3 regions of the Cyanobium sp. LEGE 06113 genome follow, and region 2 is predicted to be linked to each of the others. Evidence: riboswitches for the same ligand, from Rfam matches in the RefSeq annotation. Region 2 holds a riboswitch; each other region holds the start of a gene.

Evidence for each region. A riboswitch is a leader RNA that binds a small molecule or an ion and turns the genes downstream of it on or off. The one in region 2 is predicted to bind cobalamin.
Region 1: linked by a shared signal. The riboswitch ahead of IQ220_RS03840 (fatty acid desaturase) and the one ahead of IQ220_RS00165 (fatty acid desaturase) in region 2 are both predicted to bind cobalamin.
Region 3: linked by a shared signal. The riboswitch ahead of IQ220_RS05960 (energy-coupling factor ABC transporter permease) and the one ahead of IQ220_RS00165 (fatty acid desaturase) in region 2 are both predicted to bind cobalamin.

What each region holds. Positions count from the first base shown of each region.
Region 1 is NZ_JADEWM010000001.1:738,609-743,912, forward strand. It holds gene IQ220_RS03830 (arsenic resistance protein) at 1-838, opposite strand, end outside; gene IQ220_RS03835 (hypothetical protein) at 903-1,376, opposite strand; gene IQ220_RS03840 (fatty acid desaturase) at 1,378-2,424, opposite strand; cobalamin riboswitch at 2,621-2,796, opposite strand; gene IQ220_RS15525 (hypothetical protein) at 2,829-3,047, opposite strand; gene IQ220_RS15530 (HupE/UreJ family protein) at 3,059-3,436, opposite strand; cobalamin riboswitch at 3,462-3,604, opposite strand; partial or broken gene IQ220_RS03850 (pyridoxamine 5'-phosphate oxidase) at 3,693-3,800, opposite strand; gene IQ220_RS03855 (hypothetical protein) at 3,829-4,122, opposite strand; gene IQ220_RS03860 (CopD family protein) at 4,158-4,607, opposite strand; gene IQ220_RS16380 (alkaline phosphatase PhoX) at 4,611-5,304, opposite strand, start outside.
Region 2 is NZ_JADEWM010000001.1:22,241-27,544, reverse strand. It holds gene IQ220_RS00180 (acyltransferase family protein) at 1-15, opposite strand, end outside; gene IQ220_RS00175 (arsenic resistance protein) at 127-1,023, opposite strand; gene IQ220_RS00170 (hypothetical protein) at 1,088-1,561, opposite strand; gene IQ220_RS00165 (fatty acid desaturase) at 1,563-2,609, opposite strand; cobalamin riboswitch at 2,806-2,981, opposite strand; gene IQ220_RS15415 (hypothetical protein) at 3,014-3,232, opposite strand; gene IQ220_RS15410 (HupE/UreJ family protein) at 3,244-3,621, opposite strand; cobalamin riboswitch at 3,647-3,789, opposite strand; partial or broken gene IQ220_RS00155 (pyridoxamine 5'-phosphate oxidase) at 3,878-3,985, opposite strand; gene IQ220_RS00150 (hypothetical protein) at 4,014-4,307, opposite strand; gene IQ220_RS00145 (CopD family protein) at 4,343-4,792, opposite strand; gene IQ220_RS16275 (alkaline phosphatase PhoX) at 4,796-5,304, opposite strand, start outside.
Region 3 is NZ_JADEWM010000002.1:361,174-366,477, reverse strand. It holds gene pstS (phosphate ABC transporter substrate-binding protein PstS) at 1-656, opposite strand, end outside; gene IQ220_RS05975 (energy-coupling factor ABC transporter ATP-binding protein) at 715-1,512, opposite strand; gene cbiQ (cobalt ECF transporter T component CbiQ) at 1,509-2,315, opposite strand; gene IQ220_RS05965 (energy-coupling factor ABC transporter substrate-binding protein) at 2,299-2,610, opposite strand; gene IQ220_RS05960 (energy-coupling factor ABC transporter permease) at 2,615-3,334, opposite strand; cobalamin riboswitch at 3,395-3,544, opposite strand; gene IQ220_RS05955 (hypothetical protein) at 3,652-3,903, shown strand; gene IQ220_RS05950 (Y-family DNA polymerase) at 3,948-5,234, opposite strand; gene IQ220_RS05945 (LexA family protein) at 5,256-5,304, opposite strand, start outside.

The sequences.
Region 1 (5,304 bases), 720 kb from region 2:
AGAGGTTGCGCATCACCGTGCCGTACACGAGGGCGATGCCGTCGCTGCGGGGAAAGAAGCGGCGCGCCACGAGGGTGCTGAGGGCGAAGTTGATGCCGTAGAGCAGCAGCAGCGGGATCAGCATGCGCACCAGCAGCAGGGGCTGGCCCACGATCAGGGGCGCCTTGAGCGCCATGGCCACGGCCACGATGCCCACCACGCCCAGGGTGGAGAAGGGGGCCAACCGTGGCTTGATCACCTTCCTGTAGTGCTCCGCGCCCCTGGCGGCGATCAGCGCCACGCGGGTGATCTGCCCCAGCAGCAGCGGCAGGAACACGATCAGCAGGATCTGCTGGAACACCCTGGCCATCGGCACGTCCACCGCTGTGCCCATCAGCACCCTGGCGTAGAGCGGTGTGGCCAGGGACCCAAGCACCAGCCCCACCACGGTCATGCGCACCGCTGCTTCCAGGTTGCCCTTGGCAAACCCCGTCCAGGAGATGGTCATGCCGCTGGTGGGCAGCAGCGCCGCCAGCAACAGGCCCAGGGCCACCAGGGGTTGGCTGGCGAAGAACAGCCGGCCGATCGCCAGGGCCACGAACGGGATCACCAGAAAGTTGATCGCCTGGGCCGTGAGCTGCAGCCTGAGGTCTCTGCCACCCAGCAGCAGCGGCAACCGCAGGTCGATCAGCATCGGATACACCATCAGGAAGGTGAGGGGCATCACCAGGCTCACCAGCCAGGCCGAGGGCAGGGTCACCCCCCAGGCCAGGCCGAGCAGCATGGCGGCTGGGATGGCCCACACCAGGCGCCGCTGCAGGGCCATCAGCAGGGCGAAGGGCCAGGGGGCGGTGGCCATGGCGGCTGCAGCGCATCGAAGTCATCACTCTACGCGTTTATGCGCATAATCAGGTGTTATTGGGTCACGGCACTGCGGCGCAGGCGAATTCACTCCAGCGCCGTTCCACCAGTTCAAAGCAGGTCGGTGGCGCCGTGGGCAGCTTCCTGAGCAGGGCGATCAGCTCGGGGCCATGGCCACTCAGCAGCACCACCAGCTCCCTGGCCGGGTCGTAGCTGTCGAGGGCCCCCAGGCTCGGACGGATCGCTGCCGGTCCCAGCCCCTGGTGGCGCAGCTGGGCGGTCACCTCGCTTCGCGCCACATAGCGCCGGCTGAACCGCACGCCGTCGAGGCGCCAGTCGTGCTCAGGTTCGAGCGGAGCGGCCAGGTGGCAGATCAGCAGACCCCGGCCGCTGAGCCGATAACCATCCCAGGCGGCATGGCCGATCAGCAGGCTGTTCTGCTCCAGAAAGCGCGGTTCCCAGGCCCCTGAGCAGGCGGATTCCTGCCCATGCCAGGACCTCGGTCCCCGCCACGGCTGCCCTGGCCAAGCCGGCAAGTCAGGCCACGGCATCGACCTGCTCCGGACAGGGCACCAGGCGCTCAGTCTCCCGATCCCAGAGCTTGAACTGGGCGCAACTGAGCATGTCGCCGAGTCGCAGACAGGGCACAGCCGCCAGCAGACGGGCATTGGCCTGGTGGGCGGCGCGCAGGTTGTAGTTGGGAATGCGCTCCGAGAGGTGGTGGATGTTGTGGTAGCCGATGTCAGCCGTGAACCAGCGCAGCCAGGCCGGCATCTGCAGATAGCTGGTGCCTTCCAGAGCTCCCTGCATGTGGCTCCAGCCCTCGGTGTTGTGGGCGTAGCTGCCCTCAAAGATGTGCTGAACGAAAAAGATCCACAGGAACAGGGCTGCCGAGAAGGTGAGGGTCACGCCGTAGAGCCCCAGCACCAGGCCGAATCCCCAGCGCTGGCCGGCCGCCACCACCAGGGCGATCAGCACCACGTTGTTCAGCAGCAGATCCCAGAACTCGGCCGAGCGCGGCACGGCCTGGGCCCGGACCGCCCGGGAGATCTCCTTGAGAAGCGCCAGCCTGGGCTGGATGGCGAGGTAGTAGAAGCCACCGGGGAGGGCCATCAGCGGATGGCGCAGCAAGGCGTAGGTGGCCTGCTGCCTGGCACTCAGCTGGGCGTAGTCGTCGGTGGTGATCAGGTCGGTGACGCCGCGATAGCGCTCCCAGTCGCCATTGGTGCGGTGGTGAAAGGCGTGGTCGTTGGACCAGGCCAGCTGGGGAATGGCATTCACCAGCCCCAGGATGAAGCCCCCCACCCGGTTGAGCCAGCGGCTGCGGAACAGGGAATGGTGGCCGCAGTCGTGCATCAGGGAGAAGCAGCGCAGCGAGAACAGCACCAGGGGAATCACCAGCAGGGGCACGGCCCAGGGCGCCCGCTGGGCGAGATGGATGGCCAGGGCCCAGCAGGCCAGGTAGGGGCCCACGGCGCTGAGGATCTGATAGGCGCCGCGCCAGTTGCTGCTGCGGGCATAGGGGGCCAGAACGAAGTCGGCTGGCCGGAGATCGGTGGTCATGCAGGAGGGCGAGGGGGGCATCACGGCACGAGCGGATCAGCCGGCGCGGACACCAGAGGCTGGCGCCGGCCCGGTCCGGCCCTGGAGTGCTTGTTGGGGACGTGAACGTCTGCGGCGCGTCTCAGCGCTCGGGCAGGCCCTGGCAGGCTGAAGGCGGGTGGCTTCCAGGGCTGGAAAGAAAGGCTTGGCTCATCGTGGAACCCGGTCCGCGCCGGGGGAGAGGGGTGATCACAACGGCGAGCGTTCTGACTGAGGGGTGCTCCCAGGAGCGAACCCCATCACAGCTGCGGGACAGCGCCGGACTCGCAGAGGGTCCAAGAACCCCCTCCCCACCGGACTTTCCTCCTTGCGTCCAGGGTGTGAACCACTGGAACCGTCACGGCCAGTCTGGTGCAGATGTCAGCCAACTGACGCCTCTGCGGCGTTCAGCGGGCAGCGAAGGCGATCGGGCCGAGGATCAGGGCCGCGCCAGCGACGGCGAGCAGCAGGGCCACGGCGGCGGTCCAGCGGCTGGGCAGCTGCCGCAGCACGAGATAGCTGCTGCCGCTCACCAGCACCGAGGCGGAGAAGGAACCCGCCCACCACAGCGCTGAGGCGGCACCGGCCGGAGCCTCCTGACCATGGAGCATGGCGTGCACGGCCACGGCTGCAGCGATCAGGCACCGCAGAGCTCCAGGGCCGGCGCCAGCGGCGACTTCTGGCTGCGCAGCACCAGCAGGGCCACGGCGGGGATGGCCAGGGTCGCCAGCAGCTCGGCACCAGGCAGCCCGCCGCCCATGGCGCCGAACACGCCTCCAGCCAGGGCGCCAGCCAGCCCCCAGAGCAGCAGCTCGGCCGAGAGGTAGGAGGCCGCGGCGCCAACGGCGATCAGCAGCAGCAGGTGGTCGGTGCCCGCCAGTGGATGCAGGAAGCCTCCCACCAGGCCGCCTGAGGCCACGTTGTGGGCCTGGGCCGGCTGGCCGAGCAGCAGGGTCGTGGCGGTGGCCAGGGCCACCAGAAGGCCGAGGGAGCGGCTGGAGCGGAGGTGTTGCATGGTTTCTCCCGGTTTCCGCGCCGGGCAGGAAAGAACTCAAAGCGGCGAGCGTTCTGACTCAGGAGCAGGTCTCTCCATCACAGCTGCGGGACAGTGCCGGAGTTGCACCGGACTTTCCTCGTTGCCTTCCGGGCCAGAGGCTCGGAAACCACTCCGCTCCCATTGTGCTCCTGCTGCGGCGATTCGGCCGCAGACCTGATCCCACAGACCTGATCTCTGGGATTCAGGTCTTCCTCGCGCCAGCCCTGCTCCAGCCTCCAGCGGCGGCGACGCTGGCCAGTTGCAGCCAGCGGGCCGCCGGGGAGCGTCCTTCTCGCTCACGGGCGGCCCGCAGCAGGGGGCGCCAGGGGGGGAGCTCGGTCAAACGCTCACGCCCTCAAAGAGCCACGCCCTCACGCCGCTTGGCCGGAGCGCCGCTGGAACGCCAGCCCCGCACCACCCACAGCCGCTCCGCCTACAGCCAGCGCGCCAAGACCTCCTGCCACGGCCAGGAACCCCAGCGTCTGCAGGGCCAGCAGGAACAGGCCCAGGGCCGAGGCGGCCTTGATCTGGATGCGGGCCTTGATCAGCAGGGTGAGCAGCAGCAGCACCGTGGCCTGCAGGCCGGCGCTTGGCGGCGAGGGCCGCGGTGCTGATGAGGCTGAAGGGGCAGGGAAGCAGCATGGCTTGAGGGCAGTGCCCCCCATGCTGGCGGGTGGGCCCTGCCGGGCGTTGCCCCTGTTCAGCTGAAGCCCCCCAGCCGGATGCCGGCGCCCACCACCACGAAGGCGATCGCCAGGGCTGTGATGGCGCGGATGTGCCAGGTCAGGGGGCCCAGCCTGGCGTCGCTGAGGTTGGGGATGAGGCGCAGCCGGGCATCCAGGGCCAGGGCCACGGTGGCGGCCAGCAGCAGCAGCTTGGTGCCGACCAGCACGGCGATCGGGTTCGCCGGGTTGAACAGCCCCTGCAGGCCCGGCAGGTAGATCCAGGCCATGGCCAGGCCGGTGATCACCTGGATCGCCAGGGCGGTGAGCCCCAGGGGCTCAAACACCTCCTCGTAGGCCCGGATCGGCGCGGCGCTGGCCTGGCGCAGGGCCCGGGGCAACACCCCCAGATCCAGCACCAGGTGGCCGCCGGTCCACACCGTGGCGGCCAGGGCATGCACGATCACCAGCCAGGAGAACAGAGACATCGCTCAGGGCAACAGCGGCCCGCCGGTTTGGCGGCTGATGGCCACGATCCCAGGCCGGGGCACCCTGCCGGGCACGCCCGAGGGCCAGTTCGAGCCGGTTGGCACCCAGCGCTCCTGCTCGAAACCCGCCCCGTCGCGATCCACCAGGGCGGTGGTGTGGCGGCTGACCTCCTGGGCCCTGCGGCTGCCGTGCACTTCACCGGGGTGCTGCACGGCCAGGAACAGGGTGTGCTCAGCACTGTCGAAGCACGGCCCGGTGAGCTCGCACTCCATGGGCCCGGTGGCGAAGCAGAGGGCCTCGCCCCGGGCCGGCCCGCGCCTCGGCAGCACCCAGCAACTGTTGTTGCCGAACGCCTCGGCGGGGCTGGCCCCGGAGGAGCGGTCGGTCACCACCCAGATGTTGCCGGCCCCATCCACCTCCAGGTTGTCGGGGTTGGCGAAGCCCATGCCTCCCTCCCAGGGCAGGCCGCCCACCGCCACCATCTGCCAGCGGAAGCCGCCGGCGCTGGCCGTGCTCTCGCTGAGCCGCATCACCCAGCCATGGGGCCAGGTGGGCTCCCCGGCCGGGCCGGAGAAGATGGCGGGGTCGGCCCGACCCTCCCGATCGGCTCCCCCCGCCGTGAAAGCGATCAGCAGATCGCCCGTGGCCGGATCGATCACGGTGTCTTCCGGGCGGGCGGCGGCGGTGGCCCCCACG
Region 2 (5,304 bases):
AGCTGGACCGCTCACGGGCCCGTCAGGCCGGGGCTTCCGCCGCCAGCGCAGGACCGAACAGGCGGTCGGTGGCCTTCACATACCAGGCGGCGGCCTGCACCTGAACGATGTAGGCCAGGGCGATGATCAGGGCGATCTCGGAGCCTCGGGCCCGAAGGCCGTCATCGCCAGGGCCAGGGCGATCGAGAGGTTGCGCATCACCGTGCCGTACACGAGGGCGATGCCGTCGCTGCGGGGAAAGAAGCGGCGCGCCACGAGGGTGCTGAGGGCGAAGTTGATGCCGTAGAGCAGCAGCAGCGGGATCAGCATGCGCACCAGCAGCAGGGGCTGGCCCACGATCAGGGGCGCCTTGAGCGCCATGGCCACGGCCACGATGCCCACCACGCCCAGGGTGGAGAAGGGGGCCAACCGTGGCTTGATCACCTTCCTGTAGTGCTCCGCGCCCCTGGCGGCGATCAGCGCCACGCGGGTGATCTGCCCCAGCAGCAGCGGCAGGAACACGATCAGCAGGATCTGCTGGAACACCCTGGCCATCGGCACGTCCACCGCTGTGCCCATCAGCACCCTGGCGTAGAGCGGTGTGGCCAGGGACCCAAGCACCAGCCCCACCACGGTCATGCGCACCGCTGCTTCCAGGTTGCCCTTGGCAAACCCCGTCCAGGAGATGGTCATGCCGCTGGTGGGCAGCAGCGCCGCCAGCAACAGGCCCAGGGCCACCAGGGGTTGGCTGGCGAAGAACAGCCGGCCGATCGCCAGGGCCACGAACGGGATCACCAGAAAGTTGATCGCCTGGGCCGTGAGCTGCAGCCTGAGGTCTCTGCCACCCAGCAGCAGCGGCAACCGCAGGTCGATCAGCATCGGATACACCATCAGGAAGGTGAGGGGCATCACCAGGCTCACCAGCCAGGCCGAGGGCAGGGTCACCCCCCAGGCCAGGCCGAGCAGCATGGCGGCTGGGATGGCCCACACCAGGCGCCGCTGCAGGGCCATCAGCAGGGCGAAGGGCCAGGGGGCGGTGGCCATGGCGGCTGCAGCGCATCGAAGTCATCACTCTACGCGTTTATGCGCATAATCAGGTGTTATTGGGTCACGGCACTGCGGCGCAGGCGAATTCACTCCAGCGCCGTTCCACCAGTTCAAAGCAGGTCGGTGGCGCCGTGGGCAGCTTCCTGAGCAGGGCGATCAGCTCGGGGCCATGGCCACTCAGCAGCACCACCAGCTCCCTGGCCGGGTCGTAGCTGTCGAGGGCCCCCAGGCTCGGACGGATCGCTGCCGGTCCCAGCCCCTGGTGGCGCAGCTGGGCGGTCACCTCGCTTCGCGCCACATAGCGCCGGCTGAACCGCACGCCGTCGAGGCGCCAGTCGTGCTCAGGTTCGAGCGGAGCGGCCAGGTGGCAGATCAGCAGACCCCGGCCGCTGAGCCGATAACCATCCCAGGCGGCATGGCCGATCAGCAGGCTGTTCTGCTCCAGAAAGCGCGGTTCCCAGGCCCCTGAGCAGGCGGATTCCTGCCCATGCCAGGACCTCGGTCCCCGCCACGGCTGCCCTGGCCAAGCCGGCAAGTCAGGCCACGGCATCGACCTGCTCCGGACAGGGCACCAGGCGCTCAGTCTCCCGATCCCAGAGCTTGAACTGGGCGCAACTGAGCATGTCGCCGAGTCGCAGACAGGGCACAGCCGCCAGCAGACGGGCATTGGCCTGGTGGGCGGCGCGCAGGTTGTAGTTGGGAATGCGCTCCGAGAGGTGGTGGATGTTGTGGTAGCCGATGTCAGCCGTGAACCAGCGCAGCCAGGCCGGCATCTGCAGATAGCTGGTGCCTTCCAGAGCTCCCTGCATGTGGCTCCAGCCCTCGGTGTTGTGGGCGTAGCTGCCCTCAAAGATGTGCTGAACGAAAAAGATCCACAGGAACAGGGCTGCCGAGAAGGTGAGGGTCACGCCGTAGAGCCCCAGCACCAGGCCGAATCCCCAGCGCTGGCCGGCCGCCACCACCAGGGCGATCAGCACCACGTTGTTCAGCAGCAGATCCCAGAACTCGGCCGAGCGCGGCACGGCCTGGGCCCGGACCGCCCGGGAGATCTCCTTGAGAAGCGCCAGCCTGGGCTGGATGGCGAGGTAGTAGAAGCCACCGGGGAGGGCCATCAGCGGATGGCGCAGCAAGGCGTAGGTGGCCTGCTGCCTGGCACTCAGCTGGGCGTAGTCGTCGGTGGTGATCAGGTCGGTGACGCCGCGATAGCGCTCCCAGTCGCCATTGGTGCGGTGGTGAAAGGCGTGGTCGTTGGACCAGGCCAGCTGGGGAATGGCATTCACCAGCCCCAGGATGAAGCCCCCCACCCGGTTGAGCCAGCGGCTGCGGAACAGGGAATGGTGGCCGCAGTCGTGCATCAGGGAGAAGCAGCGCAGCGAGAACAGCACCAGGGGAATCACCAGCAGGGGCACGGCCCAGGGCGCCCGCTGGGCGAGATGGATGGCCAGGGCCCAGCAGGCCAGGTAGGGGCCCACGGCGCTGAGGATCTGATAGGCGCCGCGCCAGTTGCTGCTGCGGGCATAGGGGGCCAGAACGAAGTCGGCTGGCCGGAGATCGGTGGTCATGCAGGAGGGCGAGGGGGGCATCACGGCACGAGCGGATCAGCCGGCGCGGACACCAGAGGCTGGCGCCGGCCCGGTCCGGCCCTGGAGTGCTTGTTGGGGACGTGAACGTCTGCGGCGCGTCTCAGCGCTCGGGCAGGCCCTGGCAGGCTGAAGGCGGGTGGCTTCCAGGGCTGGAAAGAAAGGCTTGGCTCATCGTGGAACCCGGTCCGCGCCGGGGGAGAGGGGTGATCACAACGGCGAGCGTTCTGACTGAGGGGTGCTCCCAGGAGCGAACCCCATCACAGCTGCGGGACAGCGCCGGACTCGCAGAGGGTCCAAGAACCCCCTCCCCACCGGACTTTCCTCCTTGCGTCCAGGGTGTGAACCACTGGAACCGTCACGGCCAGTCTGGTGCAGATGTCAGCCAACTGACGCCTCTGCGGCGTTCAGCGGGCAGCGAAGGCGATCGGGCCGAGGATCAGGGCCGCGCCAGCGACGGCGAGCAGCAGGGCCACGGCGGCGGTCCAGCGGCTGGGCAGCTGCCGCAGCACGAGATAGCTGCTGCCGCTCACCAGCACCGAGGCGGAGAAGGAACCCGCCCACCACAGCGCTGAGGCGGCACCGGCCGGAGCCTCCTGACCATGGAGCATGGCGTGCACGGCCACGGCTGCAGCGATCAGGCACCGCAGAGCTCCAGGGCCGGCGCCAGCGGCGACTTCTGGCTGCGCAGCACCAGCAGGGCCACGGCGGGGATGGCCAGGGTCGCCAGCAGCTCGGCACCAGGCAGCCCGCCGCCCATGGCGCCGAACACGCCTCCAGCCAGGGCGCCAGCCAGCCCCCAGAGCAGCAGCTCGGCCGAGAGGTAGGAGGCCGCGGCGCCAACGGCGATCAGCAGCAGCAGGTGGTCGGTGCCCGCCAGTGGATGCAGGAAGCCTCCCACCAGGCCGCCTGAGGCCACGTTGTGGGCCTGGGCCGGCTGGCCGAGCAGCAGGGTCGTGGCGGTGGCCAGGGCCACCAGAAGGCCGAGGGAGCGGCTGGAGCGGAGGTGTTGCATGGTTTCTCCCGGTTTCCGCGCCGGGCAGGAAAGAACTCAAAGCGGCGAGCGTTCTGACTCAGGAGCAGGTCTCTCCATCACAGCTGCGGGACAGTGCCGGAGTTGCACCGGACTTTCCTCGTTGCCTTCCGGGCCAGAGGCTCGGAAACCACTCCGCTCCCATTGTGCTCCTGCTGCGGCGATTCGGCCGCAGACCTGATCCCACAGACCTGATCTCTGGGATTCAGGTCTTCCTCGCGCCAGCCCTGCTCCAGCCTCCAGCGGCGGCGACGCTGGCCAGTTGCAGCCAGCGGGCCGCCGGGGAGCGTCCTTCTCGCTCACGGGCGGCCCGCAGCAGGGGGCGCCAGGGGGGGAGCTCGGTCAAACGCTCACGCCCTCAAAGAGCCACGCCCTCACGCCGCTTGGCCGGAGCGCCGCTGGAACGCCAGCCCCGCACCACCCACAGCCGCTCCGCCTACAGCCAGCGCGCCAAGACCTCCTGCCACGGCCAGGAACCCCAGCGTCTGCAGGGCCAGCAGGAACAGGCCCAGGGCCGAGGCGGCCTTGATCTGGATGCGGGCCTTGATCAGCAGGGTGAGCAGCAGCAGCACCGTGGCCTGCAGGCCGGCGCTTGGCGGCGAGGGCCGCGGTGCTGATGAGGCTGAAGGGGCAGGGAAGCAGCATGGCTTGAGGGCAGTGCCCCCCATGCTGGCGGGTGGGCCCTGCCGGGCGTTGCCCCTGTTCAGCTGAAGCCCCCCAGCCGGATGCCGGCGCCCACCACCACGAAGGCGATCGCCAGGGCTGTGATGGCGCGGATGTGCCAGGTCAGGGGGCCCAGCCTGGCGTCGCTGAGGTTGGGGATGAGGCGCAGCCGGGCATCCAGGGCCAGGGCCACGGTGGCGGCCAGCAGCAGCAGCTTGGTGCCGACCAGCACGGCGATCGGGTTCGCCGGGTTGAACAGCCCCTGCAGGCCCGGCAGGTAGATCCAGGCCATGGCCAGGCCGGTGATCACCTGGATCGCCAGGGCGGTGAGCCCCAGGGGCTCAAACACCTCCTCGTAGGCCCGGATCGGCGCGGCGCTGGCCTGGCGCAGGGCCCGGGGCAACACCCCCAGATCCAGCACCAGGTGGCCGCCGGTCCACACCGTGGCGGCCAGGGCATGCACGATCACCAGCCAGGAGAACAGAGACATCGCTCAGGGCAACAGCGGCCCGCCGGTTTGGCGGCTGATGGCCACGATCCCAGGCCGGGGCACCCTGCCGGGCACGCCCGAGGGCCAGTTCGAGCCGGTTGGCACCCAGCGCTCCTGCTCGAAACCCGCCCCGTCGCGATCCACCAGGGCGGTGGTGTGGCGGCTGACCTCCTGGGCCCTGCGGCTGCCGTGCACTTCACCGGGGTGCTGCACGGCCAGGAACAGGGTGTGCTCAGCACTGTCGAAGCACGGCCCGGTGAGCTCGCACTCCATGGGCCCGGTGGCGAAGCAGAGGGCCTCGCCCCGGGCCGGCCCGCGCCTCGGCAGCACCCAGCAACTGTTGTTGCCGAACGCCTCGGCGGGGCTGGCCCCGGAGGAGCGGTCGGTCACCACCCAGATGTTGCCGGCCCCATCCACCTCCAGGTTGTCGGGGTTGGCGAAGCCCATGCCTCCCTCCCAGGGCAGGCCGCCCACCGCCACCATCTGCCAGCGGAAGCCGCCGGCGCTGGCCG
Region 3 (5,304 bases), on a different contig from region 2:
CTCACGAAGGCCTGGTTCACGTAGCCGATGCCGCCTGGGGTGTTGGTCAGCACGCCGGCGACGCCCTCATTGCCCTTGCCGCCCAGGCCCACAGGCCACTTCACCGCCTTGCCCTCTCCCACCTTGCTCTTCCATTCAGGCGAGAAGGCGCTCAGGGAATTGGTGAAGGCGAACGTGGTGCCGGAGCCGTCGGAGCGATGCACCACGGTGATCTTGCCGCGACCACACCTGAGCTGCTCCCAGCTGGTGATCCTGCCCAGGAAGATATCCACCAGCTGCTTCTGGGTGAGATTCAGCTTGGCGCAGTCGGCTTTGTTGAACGCCACAGCGATGGTGCCGCCCACGGCGGGGAACTGCACCACACCTCGCTTCACCTTGGCCGATTCTGCAGACCTGATCGGCTCATCGGTGGCGCCGAAATCCACACTGCCGGCCACGAACTGACGCACCCCGGCACCTGAGCCCACCGACTGATAGTTGACGCGAACCCTGTTGGCCACACCGGCGAAGGCTCGCTGGTAGAAGGGCGCCGGGAAACTGGCGCCGGCACCGCTGATCGTGGCCTGGGCCAGGGAGGGATGGATCACGGCGGTGACTGCCGTCAGACCGGCAGCCGTGGCGCCGATGGCGATGCAGGCTTGCTTGGCGAACGTCATGGGTTGGGAGTGGACGGGGAAGTCACTCCCTTGTTAGCCGCATGAAATGGTCAGATCCCTATCGCCTGATTAACGAATGGTCAAGGCTTGGTGGCACGCCCAGATTCAGGTCTTCGAGCTGATCGCGGCGGGCGAAGATATCGGCGGGTGTGCCCTCCAGCACCAGCCGCCCGCCCTCGATCACGAACAGCCAGTCGGCCCAGCTGTTCAGGAACTCCATGTCATGGCTGGCCACCAGGATGGTGGTGCCGCTGGCATGAATCCGCTGCAACTGCTGCAGCAACGCCCGGCCATGGCCCGGGCTCAGATAGGCGGTGGGCTCATCGAGCAGCAGCAGCTCGGGCTCGAGCACCATCACATCGGCCAGGGAGAGGCTTTTTTTCTGGCCCATGCTGAGCATGTGGGTGGGGCGCTCCAGCAAGGCCTCCAGCCCGAAGGTCTCCGCCGCCTGTTGCATCCGGCGGCGGATTTCAGCCTCCTCCAGGCCCAGATTCACCAGACCGAAGGAGAGGTCCTCCTCCACCGTGGTGGCCACCAGCTGATGTTCCGGGTTCTGAAACACCAGCCCCACCTGCTGGCGCAGGCGGCGCAGGGATCCGCGCGCGTAGCGGATTGGTGCCTCTCGCCAGCGGAGTTGGCCCTGCTGAGGGCGCAGCAGGCCATTGGCCAGCAGGAACAGGGTGGTTTTGCCGCAGCCGTTGTCGCCGATCAGGCCGCAGCGCCACCCCTCGGGCACGTCCAGGCTGAGGCCGCTGATGCACGCTTCGAGGGCGCAGGGGTAGCGGAAGCCCACCGCCTCGAAGCGCAGCAGGGTTGTTGCCGGCTTGCCGCCATCGGGGGGCTGCGCTGGAGTCATCGCCCCAGCCCCAAGGACAGGGCACCGAGCAGGGCACAGCCGGCGATGGCCTCTCGCTGATGGCGCGGCGAGCCCCGGTGTCGCTCTGCAGCCAGCACCCGCAGCTCGCCGTCAAACCCCCGGGCCGCCAGGCCCATGGCGAGGCCCCGGTAGCTCGCCAGGGAGCGATGCAATAACTGGGCCACCAGCACCCCCAGACTCTTCAGTCGCTGCCTCCAGCCGCGCCTCCCGGCCCTGGCCTGCTGCGCCACCCACAGCTCGCTGGCGATGCCCATCAGGGTGAAGATGAAGCCATAGGTGAGCACCAGCAGCTCCAGCAGCAGGGGCGGCAGTCGCAGGCGCCGCAGCACAGCGATCAGCTCACTGAAGGGCGTGGTGAGCAGCACGAACATCAGACAGCTGCTGGCGGCCAGCGAGCGGCTGATCAGCAGCGCGGCCTGCCCCACCCCCTGCTGGCTCACATACAGCATCCAGCCGCCGGCCAGGGGCCGGGCCAGCTGCTGCCACACGTCCCCGCGAGCGGTGGCGGTGAAGGCGTCGAGCGGCACCGCCTGCAGCAGCAGGGCCGGCAGGCTGGCGATGGCGAACCCCAGCGGCAACAGCAGCAGCGGCAGGTAGAGCCGCGCCGGGATCGCGGCGTACACCACGATCCAGAGCGCCAGCCAGAGGCTGATCAGGCCCTGGACCAGCGGAGGTGCCACCAGCCCCAGCAGCAGCAGCACCGCCGCAAAGGCCAGCTTCTGGCCCGGGGGCAACCAGCGCAGCCGGTTGCCGTAGGCCAGGGCGTCAATCCGGTGACTCATCGCCCCTGTTCAGAGCGCGTCCTTTGTAGAGCCCGATCACGTAGCCGATCACACCGGCGCCAAGGGCCGCCTGGCTGGCGAACAGCAGGCTTTCCACCTCGCCGCTGGGCAACGCCACCACGGCGTTGAACCAGGGCCTGTAGCTGGGCTGGATCTCGCTGATGGCGTCCATGCCCTGGCCGTCGGCACCGGAGAATTCGCCGCGCACGACCAGCACGGGCAGGGCGCTCAGGGCCACCACGGCGAGCACCAGCAGCCAGTTGCCCTGGGGGCGTTGCTTTCCAGAATCGGTCATGGGGTCAGCTCTCCTGGTGGAGCAGGCGGAGGGTCTTGAGCTCGGGCTGGCCATAGGACTGCAACCAGTTCCACACCAGCACGGTGAGCAGGCCTTCGGTGATCGCCAGGGGAATCTGGGTGATCGCGAAGATGCTGCCGAATTTCAGGAATGAGGCCATCACCCCACCGCTGGCGGCGGGGAAGGCGATCGCCAGCTGGCCAGCGGTGACCACGTAGGTGGCCAGGTCGGCGAGGGCGGCGGCGGCGAACACCGCCAGGCGCCTGTGGCCGCTGCTGCTGAAGAGCTGAAAGGCGCCCCAGGCCACGAATGGCCCCACGATCGCCATCGAGAAGATGTTGGCGCCCAGGGTGGTGAGCCCGCCGTGGGCCAGCAGCAGCGCCTGGAACAGCAGCACGATGCTGCCGATCACGGTCATCACCGTGGGGCCGAACAGAATCGCGCCCAGGCCGGTGCCGGTGGGGTGGGAGCAGCTGCCGGTGACGGAGGGAATCTTCAGGGCCGAGAGCACGAAGGTGAAGGCGCCGGCCAGGGCCAGCAGCAGCTTCAGCTCCGGGTGGCTGCGGCTGATGCGCGTCAGCGACCGCAGCCCCACCGCCAGGAAGGGCAGCGAGATCAGCCACCAGGCCACGGCCCACTGCAGCGGCAGGAAGCCCTCGGCGATGTGCATCGCCTGCGCCGGGGCAGGCGTTAATAGAACAAGGCAGAAACTGAGCGCAGCCATCAACGACAGGCTGGCCAGCTTTGCTGGCATGGTCTTCACTCTGTACCTCGCAGGTAAGACAGTTGAGTTGTGAAGAACGGCAGGTGTTCTGACTGATCAGGGTCCTGGGACCCTGAAACACAGTTGCGGGACAGCGGCCGATTTCAACGGCACTTTCCCTGTTGCCTCCGGCGGCTGAACCCCGCCGGAACCGTTCTGAATCTGAGCATACCCACGGCGGCTCAGCTCTTTCTCGCCCCGCTTCAGGTTTCGTGTCCGATTTCAGGGCGGCCGGCGTGCTCAGTAACCTGGGTGTGCTCCGTGTTCCCCCCGCGTCCATGGACTTTTTCGAAGTGCTCTGGCACGGCGAGGGCATCGGTGATGGCGGCGATCTGGAGGAGGCCCTGATGGCCTATGCCCTGGTGAAGCCCGACGACGGCGACTGGGCTGCCGCCTGCAGCGCCCCCGGCGCCGCTCCCTGCATCCGTCGCTACGCCTCCTTTGACGCCTTCCTCGACAACGCCGATGAGCTGGAGACGATTCCGGTCACGGCGGCGATGATCGAGGCCTGCCTGGCGCAGCTGCCCTGAGTTCCGCCCCACGACGAGCCCGGCCGCAGCGCTGATCCCGCCTTTCACTGCGCCAGCACCCGTGGGATCGCCTCCAGCCGCGTGGTGGCGGCCCGGGAGAGCCTGTCGCGCCGCATCGCCCAGGGCGGTTGCAGTCCGCAGGCGGCCCACTGCACGGTGCCGCGCCCGTAGCGGCGGTTGAGCCGGTCCACGGCGGCCATCAGGGCAGCGCGGCGCTGCTGCTGCTCCGGCGGCAGCGGTTGCAGCAGGTGGTGTTGCAGCAGCTCCTCGCCCTGCAGCTGCAGCAGCAGCACGCCGGCCTTCTGCAGCGGGTGCTGGGGACGGAACAGGGCCTCGGCCAGGGGCAGGGCCGCCGCCAGCAGCACGGCGGTGTCATGGCTGGGCAGCGCCAGGGTGAGGGTGGCGCTGTTGCTGTAGAAGCTGGTGCCGTTGAACGGGTTGCTGCGCACGAACACGCTCAGGGCCCCGGCCCGCTGCCGTTGGCGGCGCAGCTTCTCGGCCGCCCGCACCGTGTAGGTGGCCACCGCCTGGCGCAGCTCCGCGGCCGTGCGCACCGGCTGGCTGAAGCTGCGGCTCACGCAGGTTTCCTGCTTCGGCGCTGGCACCAGGGTGAGCGGCAGGCAGCGGTGGCCCCGCAGTTCCTGCTGCAGCCGCAGGCCCACCACGCCGCACTTCTGGCGCAGCTCACCGCTCGGCATGTCGCGCAGGGCGAGGGCATGGGCGACGCCCCGCAGCCGGCACCAGCGGGCCAGGCGCCGGCCGATGCCCCACACGTCTTCGATCGCCACCTGCTGCAGCCAGGCGGAGGGGTCGCTGCAGGCCCCCAGGTCGAACACATGGCCATGGGCCGGTTGCCCCTTGGCGAGGCGGTTGGCCAGCTTGGCCAGCACCTTGGTGGGGGCGAGGCCCACCGCCACCGGCAGCCCCAGCTCCCGCTGCACCGCCCGCCGCAGCTCCAGCCCCCAGGCGGTGAGATCGCTGCCCGGCGGCCGGGGCAGCAGGCCGAAGGCCTCGTCGATCGAGTAGATCTCCAGCTCTTCCACCCAGCGCTCCAGGGTGGCCATCAGCCGCTGGCTCATGTCGGCGTAGAGGGCGTAGTTGGAGCTGCGCACCACCACGCCGAGGCGCTCCAGCTGGCGCTGCACCTGGAAGTAGGGCTGGCCCATGGCGATGCCGAGCCGCCTGGCCTCGGCACTGCGCGACACGATGCAGCCGTCGTTGTTGGAGAGCACCACCAGCGGCCGGCCCAGCAGGGCGGGCTCCAGCACCGCCTCGCAGGAGGCATAGAAGTTGTTGCCATCGATCAGGGCGATGGCCGTGCTGGTCGGCATGGCCCCCTCAGCAGCGGCGGATCACATGGGTGGCCACCCCCCAGATGCGGGCGCGGGATGCGGGTGCAGC